4 regions of the Paeniglutamicibacter antarcticus genome follow, and region 1 is predicted to be linked to each of the others. Evidence: riboswitches for the same ligand, from Rfam matches in the RefSeq annotation. Region 1 holds a riboswitch; each other region holds the start of a gene.
What was found. A riboswitch is a leader RNA that binds a small molecule or an ion and turns the genes downstream of it on or off. The one in region 1 is predicted to bind S-adenosylmethionine.
Positions count from the first base shown of each region.

Region 1 (4,870 bases):
CAGGGACTGCCCGAGCCTTTGGCCCGCCTGCGCCGGAGGGTCCGACCCTTCATGCTGCGCCGCACCAAGGCCGCCGTGGTCACCGACCTGCCCCCGAAGCAGGAACAGGTCCTGCACGTGGAACTGGGCGAGGCACACCGCCGGGTCTACGACACGCACCTGCAGCGCGAACGCCAGAAGGTGCTGCGCCTGGTCACCGACATGGACAAGAACCGGTTCACGATTTTCCAATCACTGACCCTTTTGCGCATGCTGGCACTGGATGCGTCCCTGGTGGATCCCGACTACGCCGATGTCCCCAGCGCCAAGCTGGACGTGCTCTTCGAGCAACTCGAGGATGTCCTGGCCGAGGGCCACCGCGCGCTGATATTCTCCCAGTTCACGTCTTTCCTGAAGAAGGCAGCAGACCGGTTGGACGCCGCGGGAACCCCGTACGCCTACCTGGACGGCTCTACGCGCAAACGCGCGGAGGTTATCGATTCCTTCAAGTCCGGCGCCGCACCGGTGTTCCTGATCTCCCTGAAGGCCGGCGGCTTCGGGCTGAACCTCACCGAAGCCGACTATTGCTTCCTGCTCGATCCCTGGTGGAACCCGGCAGCCGAGTCCCAGGCAGTGGACCGGGCGCACCGCATCGGCCAGACCCGCAACGTCATGGTCTACCGGATGGTCGCCAAGGACACCATCGAGGAGAAGGTGGTGGCGCTGCAGGATTCCAAGCGCCAGCTCATCTCCTCGGTCATGGACGAGGGTGCCGGATTCGGCAAGGTGCTCAACGCCGACGACATCAGGGAGCTGCTGCGCTAGAGGCACAGCTGCTCCCCCGGCGCCTATGGCACAAGCATGACCTTGATGGAGCGGCGTTCGTCCATGGCCGCATACGCCTCGGGTGCCTGCTCAAGGCCCATGACGGAGTCGAAGACCAGGCCGGGGTTGATCGATCCGGCCAGCACGTCTTCGAGCAGCTCGGGCAGGTAGGCGCGGGTACTGGCCGCCCCGCCCGCCACCGAGATGTTCTTCGAGAACAGCACACCCATCGGCAGTCCATCTTGGCCGTGGGGTACCCCCACAAACCCCAGCGCGCCACCGGGGCGGGTGCAGGCCAGCGCCTGGTCCATCGCCTCGGCGGTTCCCACGCATTCAAGCACAGAATCGGCAAGGACTCCACCGAGCAGCCCGCGCACCTTCTCCGCGGCTTCGGCGCCGCGTTCGGCCACCACGTCGGTGGCCCCGAACCCGCGTGCCAGAGCGGCACGGTCTTCGTACCTGGCCATCGCGATGATGCGGCTGGCGCCCAGTCGCTTGGCGGCCAGCACCCCGCAGAGCCCCACGGCTCCGTCCCCGACCACCACCACCGTGCGGCCCGGTGCGACACGCGCTCCCAGTGCCGCGTGGTGCCCGGTGCCCATCACGTCGGAAAGCGCCAGCAAGGACTTTGACAGCTTTTCATCGGGATCACTGACCCCGGGTACCGGAACCAGCGTTCCCTCGGCGTTGGGAACGCGCACCGCCTCTCCCTGACCACCGTCAACGGGCAGCCCGTGCTCGTCGGTACCGCCCCAAGTGGCCCGGTGCTCGCAGGCCACCTGGACTCCGTTGCGGCACGGAGGGCAGGAACCGCAGCTGTTGGCCCAGGGTGCCACCACGAAGTCCCCCACCGCCAGGCTGGTGACCCTGGAACCGACGGCTTCGATGACGCCGATGAATTCATGGCCGATGCGCCGTGGCTCCGTCGTCTCGGTGACGCCGCGGTAAGGCCATAGGTCCGAACCGCAGACGCAGGCGGCGGTGACCCGCACCAACGCATCGGTGTCGGCAAGGAGCTGCGGGTATGGGCAGTCCTCGACGCGGATGTCCCGCGGTCCGTGGATCAAGGTGGCGCGCATTCTTCCTCCGCAAGGTCGGGTTGGTGTTTCCACGATCCAGCCTATGCCTGTTTCGTGTTCGTTCTGCAACGTATAACCACAATCAACCTCGCGTTGATGACCGTTTGTTGCCCGGGAAACCCTGTTGCTCGCAAATCGTGCCCGCGGCCAAGTACAGTTGGTAATGCTTCACGAATTCTGGCTGCCGCACGGCAAGGCTCCGACCGGCCAGATACCAACCCCATAGTTGCACGGTGGGTGGTTCGGATGACGAAGCGGCCCCTCGGTTGCATCCCGCGCGAAGGGCAAGGACAACGAACCCCAAGGACGTGTGCGCCATCATGTACAGCCCAACATTGGCCTCTTCACCGCAGACCAATCCATTGCCGCGCTTTGCCGGCGACTGGATCACCGCATGGATCGAGGTCCACGACGATACCGGCCTGCTGCATGTGGGCGCAGGGCCGCGCGAGTGGGTCTTAGAAGCGCTGGCGCCGCACAAGCTCTTCACGGCCATGGCCGGCCACGGGCCTCTCGAGGTCGAATTCAACCCCGAGCTGCTGGTGGTCCTTCTTCCCGGGGCCCACAAGCTGGTCGGGAGCTCATTCTTCCGCCTGCGCAGCTAGGAAGATCAGGCGCGGCAGGACTAAAAAGACCGGTGGCGGCCTCGTTTGCTAGGTGAGTAGCAAGGAGGCCGCCACCGAAAGGGCGATCCACACGCTTAGAGTGCGGCGTAGATTTCGCGCAGCAGCGTCGCGGTTTCCGACGGGGTCTTGCCGACCTTCACACCGGCAGCCTCGAGTGCTTCCTTCTTGGCCTGTGCCGTACCGGCCGAGCCCGAGACGACGGCGCCAGCATGGCTTATGGTCTCGGGCTCCGGGCCGGTGCTCAGGCCCGGAACCCGAGACCATTTCTGGTTGCCTTGGACTAGGCAACGAGAGTCTTTTAGGGAGTACCGTGGGTGGGCCACGTCGCTTGGCATCGCGAACCTGACCACATGCCCCGCCCTCAGACCCTGGCAATCGACCTCCAAAGCTCTTCGTGAATCCCGACGGGCTTTCGAAAACAGATAGGCTTCTGACCGGCCTAGATGTCCAGGATCATACGCAATCCCTTGCACCGGGAGACGCAGATCATCATAGTGTCCCCGGCGTCGCGTTCCTCCTCAGAGAGCAACGAGTCGCGGTGGTCAATCTCCCCCGAAACGACTTCCGTCTCGCAGGTCCCGCAGATCCCCTCCCGGCAGGAGTTTAAGGCCGGGATCCCGGCTTGCGCCAAAGCATCCAAAATACTGGTGCCCACCGGCACCTGGACCTCAACACCAGTCGTGGTTTCAACCGTAAATTCGTGGTCCCCGTCTGCCGGGAGCGTGGCCGCGGGGTCGGCCACGAACCGCTCAAAGTGGAACCGGGTTCTGTCGTCCCAGCCTGTAGTCAGGGACGTGATGAAGTCAAGTAGCGGCCCGGGACCGCATACGTACGTGTGGAAGTCGGCATCGGTGGATCCCAACAAATCCTTTAGCGGATACAAGCCAGCGGTGTCATCGGCATGCAAATGCACCTTGTCCCCGTAGCGTGCCAGCTCCGCTGTAAATGCCATCGAGTCCAGGCTTCGGCCCAGGTAGACCAGCCTCCAGGGAACCCCGGCCGCATCGGCCTGGGCGAGCATCGGCAGGATCGGAGTGATCCCGATGCCCCCGGCGATGAATAGGTACTCGTTGGCATGCCCGAGTGCGAAGTTGTTCCTCGGTTCGCGGACCTTGATTCTGGCCCCTGGCTGCAGGTCGTCATGCACGAATGCCGACCCTCCGCGGCCGCTCGGTTCTCGCAGCACCCCCAACCGCCAACGCCCGGTGCCCGGTTCGGAGCACAACGAATACTGGCGCAGCAGTCCGTTGGGCAGCAGCACGTCGATGTGCGAGCCGGGGGTCCACGCCGGCAACGGCGTCGCTGAGGGATGTTCCAGGTGCAGAGACACCACGCAATCGGATTCTCGGCGGATCTCGGCGATTTCCACCTCGAAAAAGCCGTCGCCTCCGATGGGTGGGCCCTCTCGTGGTTCCGGGACCAGTCCGGTGTCGATTGCGGTGGTCACGACGCACCTCCTGTGCTGTGGTTTTTTGGTGCGGACGGCGCCGCGATGGGGGATGCTGCTTGTCCTGACGGCAAAGTGGAAAGAGAATCCAACGCAGCCAAGACGGCCTCCGATGCCTCACGCACCGAGATCGTTACCCGCACACCAGCACCTTGGAAAGCGCGCACGGAGACCCCATGCGCAACGCACGCGGCTTCAAGTTCCAACGACCGAAATCCGGCGGGAATCCACACAAAGTTTCCACCGCTGGACGGAAACTCCAGCCCTCGCGCAACCAGCTCGGAAGCCAGATAATCTCGCTCGGCCACCACCTCAGCGACCGAGGCCTTTAGATAATCGATATCGGCCCAGGCCGCAACGGCACCGGCTTGGGCCAGCGAGCTGAGCCCGAACGGAGGCGCCACTGCCCTGATGTTCGCCGCAATGTCGGTGTGAGCGAGCAGGTAGCCTGCTCGGGCTCCGGCCAGGCCGTACGCCTTTGAAAAGGTCCTCAGAATCAGCAGGTTCGGATACTTGTCCAACAGCTCGGCGGAGTCGTTGCCCGAAAAGCTGTACTCCGTGTAAGCCTCGTCCAGCACCACCAGTACCTCACGTGGGGCATTGTCCAAGAACTCCGTGATCTCCCACATTTCCAGCACAGTACCAGTCGGGTTGTTGGGGTTACAGAGCAACACCACGCTTGTATCGGCGCCGATGGCGGCCCCAATGGCTTCCAAATCGTGGCGATGGCAAGCATCGAGCGCCACCGGGACCGAATTAGCTCCGGCCAAGGCGATCAGGATTGGGTATGCTTCGTAGCTGCGCCAGGCGTAGATCACGCTGGATCCCGGCGGCGCGTAGGCGCTGAGGATCTGGCCCAGCAGTGCCAGCGATCCGGCACCAACCGCGATCTGTTCGGCGCTCAGTCCAAGTGT
Region 1 is NZ_BAABLK010000002.1:79,818-84,687, reverse strand. Features, by position in the region: gene ABEA12_RS00405 (DEAD/DEAH box helicase) at 1-804, shown strand, start outside; gene ABEA12_RS00400 (zinc-dependent alcohol dehydrogenase family protein) at 828-1,883, opposite strand; SAM riboswitch class IV at 2,050-2,180, shown strand; gene ABEA12_RS00395 (hypothetical protein) at 2,204-2,488, shown strand; partial or broken gene ABEA12_RS00390 (succinate--CoA ligase subunit alpha) at 2,584-2,748, opposite strand; gene ABEA12_RS00385 (PDR/VanB family oxidoreductase) at 2,949-3,956, opposite strand; gene ABEA12_RS00380 (aminotransferase class I/II-fold pyridoxal phosphate-dependent enzyme) at 3,953-4,870, opposite strand, start outside.

Region 2 (4,870 bases), on a different contig from region 1:
GAGTTCAACCCGTTCCGGGATGACCCGGAGTTTACGGACTTCGGGATGATTGGCCAGGAGACTTCCCCCGGCGGCGCAGTCTTTGACGCCTTCCCGGTTTTCATGCTCGTCTTTGCCGTTCTCTTTATGGCCGCCGTCGGCTTCATCATCTTTGTGGGGGTCAGGAACTACAACGCCAGCAGGCGTGCCGGCTTTGATCCGTTCACCTTGCAAACGGAGCTGGCCACCAGGGCGGCAAATTCACGGATGCTCGCTCCGCAACAAAACCGCGAGCAACGCCTGGCAGAGCTCAGCGACCTGTTGGCCCGGCAAGTGATCACGCGCGAGGAGTATGACAAGGCACGACTAAAGATCCTGACCGAATAGCCGCACCTCCGCAAGTGGGCCGACGCCTCCTGCACGAAACCTGCTAGGTCAGGATCTCCCGATTCAAGACTTCACGAAGCTGCTCGATGTCGGTCAGGAAGCCGTCATGGCCAATGGGTGAGGTGATGTAGTGGACGTTGCAGGGATCCGGAAGGCTCCGGGCCAGCAACTCCGACTGCTCGGGCCAGTACAAACGGTCCGAGTCGACGGCCCCCACCAGGAACCTCACCCCGCCAAGACGCCCGAGGGCCCCCTGCATGGACCCGTGGCCCCGGGCCACGTCATGGCTCATGAGCGCTTCGGTGAGCACAACGTAGCTGTTGGCATCAAAGCGGCTCACCAGCTTGTCGGCCTGGTGGTCAAGGTAGCTTTCAACCTGGTACCTGCCACGGCCCTTCCCGGGCCCGGCAACAGGCTCTTCCGCGCCTTGCGCTGCCCGCCCAAAGCGGACATCCAACTCCGCCGCCGTGCGGTAGGTGATGTGGGCAATGCGCCGCGCAATTCCCAGGCCCGCCGACGGGACCCGTTCGTTCTCGTAGTAGTCCCCTCCGGCAAAGTCCGGGTCCAAACGGATGACCGCGGTTTGAGCCTGCGCGAAAGCGATTTGCTCGGCCGACGACTCGGCGGTGGCCGCAACCACCACGCAGTTGCGCACCCGCTCGGGAAACTCCACTGCCCACTCAAGGGCCCGTGCCCCACCCAGTGAACCGCCAAGAACGGTGTGCCACACCTTGATGCCCAAGGCATCGGCCAAACGGGATTCAAGACGGACCGAGTCCTTGATGGTGGTGAAGGGGAAACGCGAGCCCCACGCCTTTCCGTTCGGATCCGGGCTGGCCGGGCCCGTGCTTCCGGAGCAGCCGCCAACCATGTTGGCCGCCACCACGAAGTAACGCTCGGTGTCCACGGTCTGGCCCGGACCCACAAAGCCATCCCACCACCCGGCCTCGCTGGAGGCACCCTGGGCAACGTGGCTGTCCCCGGTCAGTGCGTGGGCAACGAAAACCGCATTCGACGCGTCCTTGTTCAACGTGCCCCAGGTTTCGTAACCGAGCACGATCTGCGGAAGCGTGGCACCGGTTTCAAAGGTATAGGCACCGGTGTTCAGGTGCTTCAGGATCCCGTCCGGGGCATAGTCCAACGCCGCAAAGGTTTCCGAGTCATAGAGATCCACGTCGGCCTCCACACTCACCGGGTGGCCTGCAGTTCAGCACCTGCCAACGACGCTACCGCCTCAAATCCGGTTTTCAGGTCGTCGATGATGTCCGCAACGTTTTCAATGCCCACGCTCAAGCGCACCAGTCCGGGGGAAACACCGGCGGCGATCTGCTCCGCGTCGGTGAGCTGGGAATGCGTGGTGGAAGCCGGGTGGATCACCAGGGAACGGACGTCCCCGAGGTTGGCTACATGGGAATGCAGCTTCAAGGCATCGACAAAGCCCTGTCCGGCCTCCCTGCCGCCGGAAATCTCAAAGGAGACAATCGCTCCGGTGCCCTTGGGCCCATACTTGCGTCCGCGCTCGAACCAGGGGCTTGAGGGGTGGCCTGCATAGATGATGCGCTGCACCTGCGGCTGGGTTTCAAGCCACTGGGCCACTTGCACGGCGTTGGACACGTGGCGTTCCATGCGCAGCGATAACGTCTCAAGGCCCTGGGCGATCAGGAAGGCGTTGAAGGGGGATACGGCCGATCCAAGGTCACGCAGCAACTGCACACGTGCCTTGAGCACATAGGCAAGGTTGGCTCCGAGCGCTCCGTTGACCCCAAGGTCCCGCGCGTAGACCAGGCCGTTGTAGGACTCGTCTGGGGTGTTGAAGCCGGGGAACCTCTCCGGGTCGGCGGCGAAGTCGAAGTTGCCCGAGTCCACGATGACACCTGCCATCGCGGTGCCGTGTCCGCCGAGATACTTGGTGGCGGAGTGCACGACGATGTCCGCACCCCACTCGATCGGACGGATCAGGTACGGGGTGGCGAGGGTGTTGTCGACGATCAAGGGGACACCGGCCTCGTGGGCGATCTCAGAGACGGCCCGGATGTCGAGCACATCCTGGCGCGGGTTGGAAACCACTTCGCCGAAGAATGCCTTCGTGTTTGGCTTGACCGCGGCGCGCCATCCCTCAAGGTCATCGGGCTCCGAGACGAAGGTGACTTCGATGCCCAGTTTGCGCAATGAGTGCTTCAGCAGGTTCTGGGTGCCGCCGTAGAGGCTGGGGCTTGCCACGATATGGTCGCCGGCTTCGGCGATGTTCAGGATCGAGAAAGTGGTGGCCGCCTGTCCCGAGGCCAGCAGGAGTGCTCCAACGCCACCTTCGAGGCTGGCGACGCGCTTCTCCACTGCATCTTGGGTCGGGTTGCCGAGGCGGGTATAGATGGGTTCGAGCTCGGTCAGGGCGAACCGCGCAGCTGCACTTTCCGCGCTCGGGAACACGAAGGCCGTGGTCTGGTAGATCGGCAGGGCGCGTGCACCAGTTGTCGGGTCGGGCTCCTGCCCTGCGTGGATCTGACGTGTTTCGAATGACCAGTTATCTTGGCTCATTGCTTCCCCCTCAAGGATTCAGGGGTATGCCCATTGCCGGCTCCGTCATGGAGTCGTTTATGTGCTGGTGCATTCCCGCGCTTGTCCTACGTCTTCTTGACGCAGGGCCTGGTCTTCACCCGGGGCACCCCACCGCGGTGGAGGGTTGCCGTTCAGCAAGCCGGGGCTTTTTACTGAAACTCATGACCTTGTCAATAAGTCTGGCCCACGACACCATGAGTCCGCAAGCACATCTCAAATTGTGACCAGCCGACTGTGTCCCCCGCGCCCTGAAGGCGATTTCCCGACGGCGCTTAAATGCAAGTTAGGTCCACCTAAGTCGAGAGCAAGGTCACAAAGTGCCATGATTGACACATGATGAGGTTGGACCATGTTTCTTATGCTTGTGGACCCGACGGTCTCGCGGCAACTGCCGCCCGGATCGGCGAGGCCCTTGGACTCGAATCTGTAAAGGGCGGTGTACACCCACGTTTTGGTACGCGCAATGTCATCTTCCCGCTGAAGAATCGTCAGTATCTGGAAGTTGTCGAAGTCTTGAATCACCCGTCCTCCGACAAGGCGCCGTTTGGGCAGGCCGTTCGCGCCCGCTCCGAACTCGGCGGCGGTTGGATGGGCTGGTGCGTTGCCGTTGACGACTTGGCTCCGGCTGAGGAACGTCTGGGCAGGGGTTCCGTTCCGGGAAACCGAAAGTTCCCCGACGGACAGGAACTCACTTGGCGCCAGATAGGCATCAATGGCTTGATCGCCGATCCGCAGGTTCCGTATCTGCTGCGCTGGGATGAGGGAACCGAAGACCTTCACCCGTCAAAGGCCTTGGACCCGGTAGGCAAGATCTCTTCGATCAGCATTGCCGGATCCAGCGAACGCGTCGCAGACTGGCTCGGACAGCCCGAGCAGCTACCGGTAGGGGACGTAGATGTGGATTGGCAGGCACCCCACGGGATACCTGGAATCCTCTCGGTCACCTTTGAAACACCCAAGGGTGCAATCACGCTCTAACGATACAGCGCGACGAGCCACCAGCACTGTGGACCCCATTGAATCTTTTCGGTGGGGTCCACAGTGCTTAAGTTCTGGTTTTGCCGGAGCCGGGCGCATCCGGGCGGGAGGCCTGTTGCACTTCGGTTTTCAGGATCTCGAAGTGCCGCACTATCAGCGAACCGATGAGCAGGAACAGGCCGCCGATGAACAAGACCTGCTGCAACAAGTTGCCCGCCCCCGGGATCGCATCCTCAACCGGCAGCGTTGCCTCGTAATACCAGCCCCACTGCGCACCGATGACCAACCGGTGTCCCACTCCAACCAGGGCCATCACCGCACCGAGGACAAGCATCGTTTTGGAGCCCATGAGCTTGGGCATGGTCGTCCTCGCTTTCTTCGGGTTTGGGAGCGAATCTGCTCATCAGCCGAACGGCCGCAGGGTCCCGCACCCGGAATCGCTGGCTAGTCCTGCGGGGAATGTTCGGTGAAACCATTTTTATTGTGCACCGCGGCAACGGCTTCTTCGGCCGAGCGGACCACGAATGATCCAGCCAGCAGGAACAACCCTCCGAGGAATGCTCCCTGCTGGATGACGGCGATGAATCCGAGCGCGATTCCAAGGCCGGGATTGGAGAAACTGTTCTCGTTGATCATCCAGTTCAGCAGCGGCGAAGCGAAGACCTGGAAAACAGCCCCGAAAATCGCGAGCACCAATCCCAGCCGGAACATCTTCCCTGAGCCCACCACCTGCACCATGCACTACTCCTTGATCGGCCATTCCCGGCCCCGGCACCGAAACGGGGAAAGGCGAATTGTTTGATGATCCGTTGTCTCCATCGAGCCTAGCAAGGCCCGCACTGGGCGCAAGGCTCCGGAAAGAACGTGATCAAACCGTTCTTTACGTGCCAAGTCCGATGGCGGGACCCAACAACGCATAGCCGACGAAACCTGCGATATCCAAAAATGCATGGGCAATGACCAGCGGCAT
Region 2 is NZ_BAABLK010000027.1:137,751-142,620, reverse strand. Features, by position in the region: gene ABEA12_RS08485 (SHOCT domain-containing protein) at 1-366, shown strand, start outside; gene metX (homoserine O-acetyltransferase MetX) at 410-1,540, opposite strand; gene ABEA12_RS08475 (bifunctional o-acetylhomoserine/o-acetylserine sulfhydrylase) at 1,555-2,901, opposite strand; SAM riboswitch class IV at 2,974-3,089, opposite strand; gene ABEA12_RS08470 (VOC family protein) at 3,256-3,900, shown strand; gene ABEA12_RS08465 (hypothetical protein) at 3,968-4,261, opposite strand; gene ABEA12_RS08460 (hypothetical protein) at 4,345-4,638, opposite strand; gene ABEA12_RS08455 (CPBP family intramembrane glutamic endopeptidase) at 4,781-4,870, opposite strand, start outside.
Region 2: linked by a shared signal. The riboswitch ahead of ABEA12_RS08475 (bifunctional o-acetylhomoserine/o-acetylserine sulfhydrylase) and the one ahead of ABEA12_RS00395 (hypothetical protein) in region 1 are both predicted to bind S-adenosylmethionine.

Region 3 (4,870 bases), on a different contig from region 1:
ACCCTGCACACCGAGGGAAGCCCCGCTGCCACCTCGCCGGTGTTGATCGTCGACGGGGCTGCCGGATTCGGAGTGGTCTCGGACGTGGATGACACCATCGTGGTCACCGCCCTGCCCCGCCCGCTGCTGGCGGCATGGAACTCCTTCGTGCTTTCCGAACATGCCCGGTTGGCAACCCCCGGGATGCCGGTGATGATGGAGCGGCTGATGCGCGACAAGCCAGGTGCTCCTACCTTCTACCTGTCCACCGGTGCCTGGAACGTCGCCCAGACGCTGACTCGCTTCCTCTCGCGCAACCTGTATCCCCAGGGGCCGCTGCTGTTGACCGACTGGGGCCCCACCGATCGCGGCTGGTTCCGTTCGGGAATGCAGCACAAGGCAGACCAGCTGCGTCGGCTGGCTGTGGAGTTCCCGGACATGAAGTGGCTGCTGATCGGTGACGACGGCCAGCACGACCCCTACCTCTACGCCGAATTCGCCAGGCGTTTCCCGGAACACGTCGAGGCCATCGTGATCCGCCAGCTAACACCTTCCGAGGCGGTGCTCGCCGGCGGGCGCAGCCAGGGGCTGCTGAACTCCACCCCCGGCGTGCCATGGGTCTACGAGCCGGATGGGGCACGCATCGCTGAAAAGCTGGAGTCCCTGGCCATCATTAGTTCCGACGGCGCGCAAGGAACGATGTAGGTGAGCGATGCGAAGATCCGCGTCAACGTCCCCATGCGCTGGGGCGACATGGACGCATACGGCCACATCAACAACGTGAACCTGGTCCGGATGATGGAAGAAGCGCGCATTGCCGGTTTTGGGGTGCCCGGAGGCACCGGCAAGCCAGGCACCGAACCGCTGGTCGACCTGTTTTCCACGGTTCCTGAAAACACGCAGATACTGGTGGTCGAGCACCGGGTCCGGTACTTGAAGCCGTTGGATTACCGCAATATACCGGCCTGCGTGGATTTGTGGATCAGCACCATCAAGGCCGCAAGCTTTGATATCTGCTACGAGTTCCACGATCCGGTGGACGGCGGGGTGCGCGTGCGAGCCGCCACCACCCTGGCGTTCTTCTCCGTTGGCACCCAGCGGTTGCTGCGCCTGGATGCCGCGAGCAGGCAAGCCTTGGGGCGCTACTCCGCCGATCCGATCTTCCGCTAGGACAGCTGCAGGTCGGCGGTTAACGCCTCGAAGTCCCGGGCCAGCGACTCGTTGCGTTCGAAGCGGCAGGGGGACAGCGGCTCGGTGGTGAACGAGAAATACCGCAGGCCGGCGCCCAGCGAAGGATCCGCCGGCAGTGCGATCGCGCCGTTGAGGAAATTCACCCGGCCCACCGAACCTCCGGACCCGGGTCTTGGCGCAATGCGCAAAAGCCGATGGACGGCGCCGATGTCGTGGGTATGGATACGTTGGTGCGCACCGGCCGCAAAGACATGAAGCGTGAGCTCCAAATTGAAGGTCCGCATGACCTCGATGTCGGCCGGGGCCCACAACGTGGGACGGGTCATCAGTCTCCTGAGGGCACCGGGGTGGGTGTGGTGGCCGCGGTGGTAGGACGTGCAGGGTTCAGCTGTCAGTGGCTGGTTGCGCAATGGGGGGCGCCTTTCGTGTGCTCTTGTCCCCAGGCAGCGGCTGCTGCCAAGGACCGCTTCGTCATCCGAACCACCCGTGAAGCATGGGGTTGGTGTGCGTCCCGGGTCGGAGCCCTGGGCTGGTACGCATCTCGTGAAGCTGTTTTCATCCTAGCAAAACCCGTACGACGATTTAGGCTGAAGGCATGAGACTGATCTTGATCCGCCACGGCCAGACCGCCTCGAACCTGGCCCAGGCACTTGATACCGCAGCCCCGGGGGCCCCGCTGGATGAAACAGGGCTGGCCCAGGCCGAAGCCTTGGTGGAACGGTTGGGCACCGAGGGCGATGACGTCGATGCGGTGTATTCCTCGACTTTGCTGCGCGCCAAGATGACGGCCGCTCCGCTGGCCCGCTCCCGGGGCCTGGACGTGGCCGAGCACGCCGGGCTGACCGAGATCTCCGCCGGGGAACTGGAAATGCGCAACGACCCCGACGCCCAGCTTGCCTACCGCGATGTATTCGTGCGGTGGTTATCGGGAGACCTGGAGGCCAAGATCCCGGGCGGGGAGGACGGTCGCAGCGCACTGGAACGCTTTGACGCGGTCATCGAAGGTGCCAGGGCGGAGGGTGCGGGAAAGCTGGTGGTGGTCAGCCACGCCGCGATGCTGGTGACCTGGCTTGCGACCCGGAGCATCAACTTCGATTCGACATTGCTCTCACCGCTGCCACTGGCCAACACCGGCGTGGTCACACTGGAGACGGCGGCGGGTTCCAATTGGAGGCTTCGCCGCTGGCAGGACAGGCACCTGGACTAGGAATGATTCCCATAAACGGAATCACCGCCCTCGCTGCTGTGGAACGCGACGAGGGCGGCATTGCTAAATCCCGGGTGAAGTCAGTCCTCGAAGCTCAGCTTCGGGGGAGTGACCCGGAATCCTCTGGTTCGAACAGCCAAAAAAATGGTGCCCAGGGCGAACCAGGTCAGACCTACGCCCAAGCTGGTTCCAGAAAGCGAAGTCCACAGCCAAATGGTCAACGCAAAGCCAACCAGCGGCATCAGAAGATAAATGATTATTGAGCGAGGCCCGCGTGCCTCGGCATCGATGAAGAAGTTCTTGATGACGGAGAGGTTCACCATCGAGAATGCCACGAGCGCTCCGAAGCTGACCACAGAGGCAGCAAGCTCCAGGCTGGCGAAGAGGCATGTCAGTGATACCAAAGAGACCGCCAACGTTGCGTATACCGGGGTTGCGAAACGGTGGTTGAGCATACCCAGACGTCATGGTAATAGTCCATCTCGGCCCATGGAGTAGAGGATTCGGGTCACACTGGCCTGAGAAGCCATAGCCGAGCCGAAGGCTCCCACGACGTAGACCGCCACAAAGATCGCTGTGAGCGCTACCCCGCCGACCCCCGCCATGAGTTCGACGCCTGCGGCATCTGAGTCTGTGAACGTGGTGTGATCAGGATGAACGAGGGCTCCGGCCCAACCTACGATGATGAAGATCGTTCCACCGGCCAGCGTGGTAAGCACGATTGATGCTGGGATCGACTTACTCGGATTTTTGGCATCCTCCGACAATGTTGAAATTGCGTCGAAGCCTAGAAACGAGAGAGACAGGATGGCAGCACCCGAGAAGATTGGACCGAGACCGTCGACACCAAATGAGAAAGGTGCCAGCAGGCTTGGTGCATCGGTGCTAAATACTTGATTGAGCACCAGAGCTACGAAGATGCCGATCATGAGCACTGAAGAGGCGACCACCGTAGCGCTTAACCTGCCGATGAACTTAATGCCAATGACGTTTAAACCCAACACTAGAGCCAGCGACACAATGGAGAATATCCACGCGGGGACTCCAGGGAACTGCGTGTTGAGGTAGATCCCGATCAGCATGAAATTGATCATAGGGATAAATAGATAGTCGAGCATCAATGTCCAACCGGTGGCGAATCCCACGCTGCTGCCAAAAGCCTTCTGGGTGTAGGCATACGCGGAACCAGCTTGGGGCACCGCTCGAGACATGTGTGCATAGCTGAACGCTGTGAACAGCATGGTTACAAGTGCCACGATGTAGGCAGCCGGCAGGTGTCCGTTGGTCACCCCTGTCACCACTCCGTATGTGGTGAACACGGTCACCGGCGCCATGTAAGTTAGCCCAAAGAGTACCAAGAACGGGACGCCCAGCACTCGCTTGAGTTGGGTGGGACGATTGCCTTTTAAACCGCTTGCTGTGGATGTTTGCGCGACTTTACTGGTGTTCATCGTGTTCCGTCCAATACTGGTTTGGGTGCTACATGGTGGGTAGGGATGCCAGCGAGCCAAGTACCGAGGACATTGAGCTCTGCAACTTCGTGTTGCTCACTGATGCGCGGGTCACTTTCCAACCAAACCAAGTCTGCGATCTGCCCTGTGGCGAGGATGCCACGACTGTTCTCTGCAAAGGCCTGGTAGGCCACTTGAGTACTGTAGGAGTCCAGAGCAGCTGCTACGTCGTAGGATGCCCCTGCCAACGGAGTGCTAGCAGGATCGGCTGAACCAGTGCGTGTCACTGCTGTGCCAATGCCTTGCATGGGGTGGTGGTGGGTAACCGGCCAATCACTGCCGAATGACACCCTGACGCCGGAAGCTGCAATCTCACCGATCTGGAATTGCCGTGTTGAGCGTTCGGTACCTAAGCGAGGGAACGTCAGTTCAGTCATCACTGGATCCTGCTGCGCCCAAAGTGGCTCGAAGTTTGCAATGACGTCCAGATCCTTGAATCGTGGCAAATCGATCGGGTTGATGGTCTGCAAATGCGCCATCACGGGGCGGCGGTCGCGTGGGCCGTTGGCCGCAACCACTGCTTCAATGGTGTCCAGGCCCTGGCGCACTGCGGCGTCGCCGATTGCGTGCATGTGCAGTTGGAAACCCAGGGCATCTACGGCAATGGCAGCGTCGACGAGTGCTTGATCGTTCCAATTGGGCAGACCGTGGCTGTCGGGACAATCTGAGTAGGCATCGATCATGTGGGCTGTATGAGATTCGATGATCCCGTCTAGAAAAAACTTGATGGTGTGGGCTGTGAGCCGTTCTTCACCAAGAAATAGGACACGGTCGCGATCCAAGACAAATCCGGGTAGCTGCTGTGCCCAACGAAAAGGATCCGCACGGAAGGCAAGGTTTACGCGAGTATGCAAAGCACCTTGTTGCGCTGCGGCCAAGTATGCCTCTAAGGATTCCGTCTCGACCCAGGCATCCTGTACCCAAGTGATCCCGACCTTGGCGAATGCGTCAGTGGCCAGAGCGAGGGCCGCCACAAGTATTT
Region 3 is NZ_BAABLK010000005.1:90,458-95,327, reverse strand. Features, by position in the region: gene ABEA12_RS01385 (App1 family protein phosphatidate phosphatase) at 1-684, shown strand, start outside; gene ABEA12_RS01380 (acyl-CoA thioesterase) at 685-1,149, shown strand; gene ABEA12_RS01375 (hypothetical protein) at 1,146-1,496, opposite strand; SAM riboswitch class IV at 1,595-1,719, opposite strand; gene ABEA12_RS01370 (histidine phosphatase family protein) at 1,766-2,377, shown strand; gene ABEA12_RS01365 (APC family permease) at 2,458-2,832, opposite strand; gene ABEA12_RS01360 (APC family permease) at 2,842-3,828, opposite strand; gene ABEA12_RS01355 (amidohydrolase) at 3,825-4,870, opposite strand, start outside.
Region 3: linked by a shared signal. The riboswitch ahead of ABEA12_RS01375 (hypothetical protein) and the one ahead of ABEA12_RS00395 (hypothetical protein) in region 1 are both predicted to bind S-adenosylmethionine.

Region 4 (4,870 bases), on a different contig from region 1:
GTCACCAATGTTTGGCTGGTTCCGTGAACCACCCGGGCGAACATGTCGCGTCCCAGGTGGTCGGTGCCAAACCAATATTCGGCTCCAGGAGCCCGGAATTTTTCCGCCGGAACACCGCTGATGGGATCGAACCCGCTAAAGATCGCGGGGAACAGCGCCCAGCCAAGGACGATGGCCAACGGCGCGCAGGTCAGCCAGAAAACCGGGGACCGAAGCGCCCCTGGCTTGGGTTTCGGGCTTGGTAGGTGCCCGGCAGCAGGCAGGCTGTCCATCGAGGCCAACCGGTGCGCGTCAACTTGTGCCAGCGGTTCCTCTAGCTTGATGCTCATGCGGGTTCTCTCCGTTCTTTCTTAGGCAACGAGCGCGCGCGGCGCACCGTGCGTTCCACTCTTGAGGATCCGTGGATCCAATAGCGGGTAGATCAGGTCGACCACGAGATTCACGGTGACGAAGGCCGTTGCGGTGAGCAGCACCAGGCCTTGGACCAGCGCAACATCTTGTGCCGTCACGGATTGCAGCACCACTTGTCCCAGGCCTGATCGTGCAAACACCGTCTCGGTGATCACCGAACCGGCCAGCAGTGTTCCTACGGTGATGCCGCTGATGGTCATGGCCGGTGCCGCAGCGTTCTTCAGGGTGTGGCGAAAGAAGATCCACGATTCCGAAGCGCCCTTGGCCCGCAGTACGTCCACGAACGGCTGCGCGTAGACGTTCTCGACGCTTTTGAGCAGCACCTGGGCAATCGGGGCGGAAACATGGATCGCCAGGACCAGGACGGGAACGGCGATGGAGGCGAAGGACCCATCCGGGAAAAGCGACATCACGCCAAACTGGATCGAGAGGACCTGCAGGAGCACCAGGCCCAGCCAAAACACCGGCACCGCGGCAAAGAGAGGCGGCAAGTTGACGATGAACCGCTTCAACCACGTCCGACGAGCCAACGTGGCCGAAGCGACCAGCACAACGGCAAACACCACAGCCGTGGCAAAGGCGCTTGTTGCCAGCAATAGCGTCGAACCGACCACGGCACCGATGCGCTCGGCGACGGGCTGGCCCGAGGCCAGGGAATAGCCGAAGTCTCCGCGAAAGAGACCCGCCAGCTGGCTGGCGTACTGCACCAAAAGTGGCTGGTCGTATCCATACTGGGCCTTCATCGCTGCGATGGTTGCTGGGTCGGCCGCGGCATCAGCCGACAGGAAAATCGTTACGGGGTCATTTGGAAGCAACTGCACGGCCAGGAAGACCAATGTGTAGGCAAGCCAAATGACCAGCAAGGCTTGTCCGATGCGGCGGGCGATGTATGCGGCCATGGGTCAGCTACTTTCCGGTCTTCCAGGCGCCCTGGAAGATCGGGGCGGTTCCGGAGGTGAACTCGACGTGGGCGTCTGAATTGCCGCCGTAGACCTGGACCTCGTCCCAAAGGACCAAGGCCAGTGCCTTCTCACTGACGAGCTGGCGCTGTTCCTCGGCGATGAGTTCGTTGTGCTCCGCTTCGCTGGTCGCTGCGCGTTCCTTGGCAAACAGGGCGTTGAGCTCGGTGTCGGCGTTGAGGGTCTGGGTGTTGTTCTCGGGACCGAAGACCGGTCCAAGTCCCCCGTATGCGAATTGGCGGGTTCCGAAGAACTCGATGTTGGGGTCGATCATTGCGGTGGCAAGGAACGTGTTGTCCGAGGCACGGTTGATGAGCTTGACACCAATTTCACGCCACTGTTGTTCGATGAGCTCGAATGCCGGCTTGATGACCACCGAGTTGTTGGAGCTGGTCACTGTGACCTCCAGCTTCTTGCCATCCTTTTCGCGCACGCCGTCGGCACCAACAACCCAGCCGGCTTCATCGAGGAGCGACTTGGATTTTTCCGGCTCGTAGGCCAGGTCCGCGGAAAGGTCGATGAAACCGGGCGCTGCGTGGTTCAGCACCGAATCTGCCACGACATAGCTCTCGGAGAGGACGGTGTCCTTGATGGACTGCCGATCGATGCCTGCTTGGAGCGCCTGGCGGACTTTGGCATCGGTAAGCTTGCCGCTGCCGATGCGCACCGCGGCCATGTTGGTCGTCAAATCAACGCCTTGGGCTGGCAACACATTGTCCCCGCTGCTCTTGAGCGCCTGCTCATCGACCGGCTGCAGCCCGCGCACCAGGTCGACCTGGCCTGTTCTGTACCGCTCCAGCACGATGGGCAACCTCGGGCAGGTACTTCACCACAAGAGAGTCCAGGTATGCGGCTCCCTGGTTCGCCGCGCTCTCCGGTGCCCACTTGTAGTCCTCGCGCTTGGCGAAGGTGACTTCCTCATCGGTCTTTTCGGATTCGAATACGAAGGGCCCGGATCCGATGATCTTGGCGATCGCAGACTGTCCAGCGTTGTCGAGCTTGAGTGTGTCAGGGGAGACAAGACCGGCTGTTACGGAGGAGGTGGCACGCAGGAAGTTAGCGTCGGGCGCCTTGAGCGTCACCTTGACCTGGTTCTTCCCGATGACCTCTGCGGATTTGTAGGCACCAAAGTCCACGTTCGGTGCGATCTGGGCGGCCTTGACCCCAAGCCCCAAGGCATCCAGGTTCTTCTTGACAGCCTGGGCATTAAGGGCGGTGCCATCGGAGAAGCTGACCCCGTCACGAATCGTGAAGGTGAATTCGGTCTGGTCCTTGTTGGCGGTGAAGTCGGAGGCTATCCAGCCCACGAGCTTGCCCGATTCGGCATCGAAATACGTCAGGCGGTCAAGAAGGCTGTTGAGTACGTTCGCTTTCTCATAGAAGCGTGCGGCCTGTGTCTGCCAGTTGCTGATGGGAGTCACCTCCGCAAAAACGAAGGCTCCGCCCTGCACCGGCTCATTGCCGATGGGACTGTTCGGTGCTGCATTGCCGGCGTCTTGTGTCCCCGATCCGCATGCACTGAGCGCGAGCGTTGCCGCGGCGAGCATCGTCAGGACCTTGACGCCGGTACCGGCGTTGCGACGTCGCTTCGCAGGTGGGTTGGTGTTGCCCATGGTGTTCCCTCTCGGTTAACCCGAGGAATGCCGCCACATGGCTGGTCGTCCGCTTACCGTCATGGGCATGACGGTTCGTAGTGGACCGGCGCAGAGTTTGGCTATCTCCATCGGTCCTGGCGGTAGCACCGGTCCCCAATGACGGGGGTGGTTGCTGCGGCGTCAACGAGCCAGGTCTCTCAGCCGCTCTGGATGGTGTGTTCGGGTGTAGCCTTGCGCCACTGTCGAACCATTCAAGTCTGTTGCAGATTCTTCGATATGACCAACCGAAAGGTCGCTTCCGTGAAACAAACCGACGCATAGCGTCGATTGTGAGGCGTATTCATGTCATAAATCTTTACAAGTCGGACTGTGAAGCGTCAACGTAATCATTCTTGCGTCATGGGCTGGTCATGTTGATAATCCGGTCCTTGTTCGGATTCGGGCTGATCGCCAGAGGCTTGCAAGCTGACAACGCTGCATGACGCCAATCTCGGCGGGTCCATCTGCAGGGCTTTGGCGCTGCGTCCGGATTCGCTCGGAACACCGCCGCTGCACGTGTGCCAACCGAGGTGTGAACCATAATCCGAAACCAGCGTCCAGTTACGGAACGTGGCAAGATCACCTCATGAAAGGCACACGCACACGGCGTGCAAGGCATCGAAGGATGCGCTTGCTGGGAATGCTCGTCGGCGGAATCACCGCCGCCGGATTAGCCGGGGTCCTGGGCCAGTGGAACTACGCGCCGGCCGTTGGATGGACAGCGGCGGCACTGATCTACAACGCATCGGTTTGGCTGACCATTGCATCGATGGGTCACGCACGCACTTGCGACGACGCCCAGGAAGAAGACCCGGGGGTGCAGGTAACCGACCTGTTGATCATCCTGGCCGCCATCGGGTCGCTGGCCGCAGTGGCGTTGGTGATGGCCAGCGGCAGCAACCTGAGCGCATCGGCCAGGTTGCCCCTGGCCCTGTTGGCTTTGACCTGCACCGCAATGTCGTGGTTGATGGTCCATACCCTTTACACGCTGCGTTACGCCAGGATCTACTACGCCGGTGCACCAGGGGGGATCGATTTCAACCAGGACGAGCCGCCGCAGTACACCGACATCGCTTACATGGCCTTCAGCGTGGGCATGACCTACCAGGTCTCGGACACCTCCATCACCACGCGCGAGATGCGTTCGGCGGTCCTGCGTCACAGTTTGCTGGCATTTCTTTTCGGCACCGGCATCCTGGCCACCACCATCAACCTGGTGGTCAGCCTTGCCGCATGAAAGGCCTTGGGAGTGGACACACCATGGTGTGACCACTCCCAAGATTTCATCTGAGCGTCCGCGGCCTAGCTGAGAAGCGCGTTGGAGAACCGGTAGTTCGCCGCACGGTGCGAATCCTCGACCCGGTCGCCCCGGCCAAAGAGCTTGTTGCGCAGCGTGCCTTCGACGTAGTCCTTCGGGTATACGCCACGGGCCTGCAGCTCAGGAACGATGAATTCGACGATGTCCTCGAAGGTGCCCGGCGTGATGGCGTAAGCCAAGTTGAATCCATCAACGTCGGTGTCCTGGACCCATTCGATGAGCTTGTCGGCCACCTCCGCCGGGGAACCGACGGTGATGGGGCCGAAGCCGCCAACACCCACCCATTCGGCAAGCTGGCGGATCGTCCACGGGTTGCCGGCATCCCCGCTGGCCTTCTGGAAGGTCGCCACCGAAGACTGGATCGCATTGGACTTTACATCGTTGCCGATGACGTCGTCCGGGGCATAGGTGGACAGGTCGATGCCCATCCAGCCCGAGATCAGCGCGAGGGCGCCGTCGATGTCGGCATAGGACTTATAGTCCTCGAACTTGGCCTGCGCCGCGGCGCTGTCCACGTCCGTGATGATGGTCTGCATGGCGTAGATCCG
Region 4 is NZ_BAABLK010000006.1:28,865-33,734, forward strand. Features, by position in the region: gene ABEA12_RS01615 (ABC transporter permease) at 1-329, opposite strand, end outside; gene ABEA12_RS01620 (ABC transporter permease) at 351-1,310, opposite strand; gene ABEA12_RS01625 (ABC transporter substrate-binding protein) at 1,318-2,172, opposite strand; gene ABEA12_RS01630 (ABC transporter substrate-binding protein) at 2,111-2,983, opposite strand; SAM riboswitch class I at 3,088-3,182, opposite strand; gene ABEA12_RS01635 (DUF1345 domain-containing protein) at 3,630-4,241, shown strand; gene ABEA12_RS01640 (LLM class flavin-dependent oxidoreductase) at 4,307-4,870, opposite strand, start outside.
Region 4: linked by a shared signal. The riboswitch ahead of ABEA12_RS01630 (ABC transporter substrate-binding protein) and the one ahead of ABEA12_RS00395 (hypothetical protein) in region 1 are both predicted to bind S-adenosylmethionine.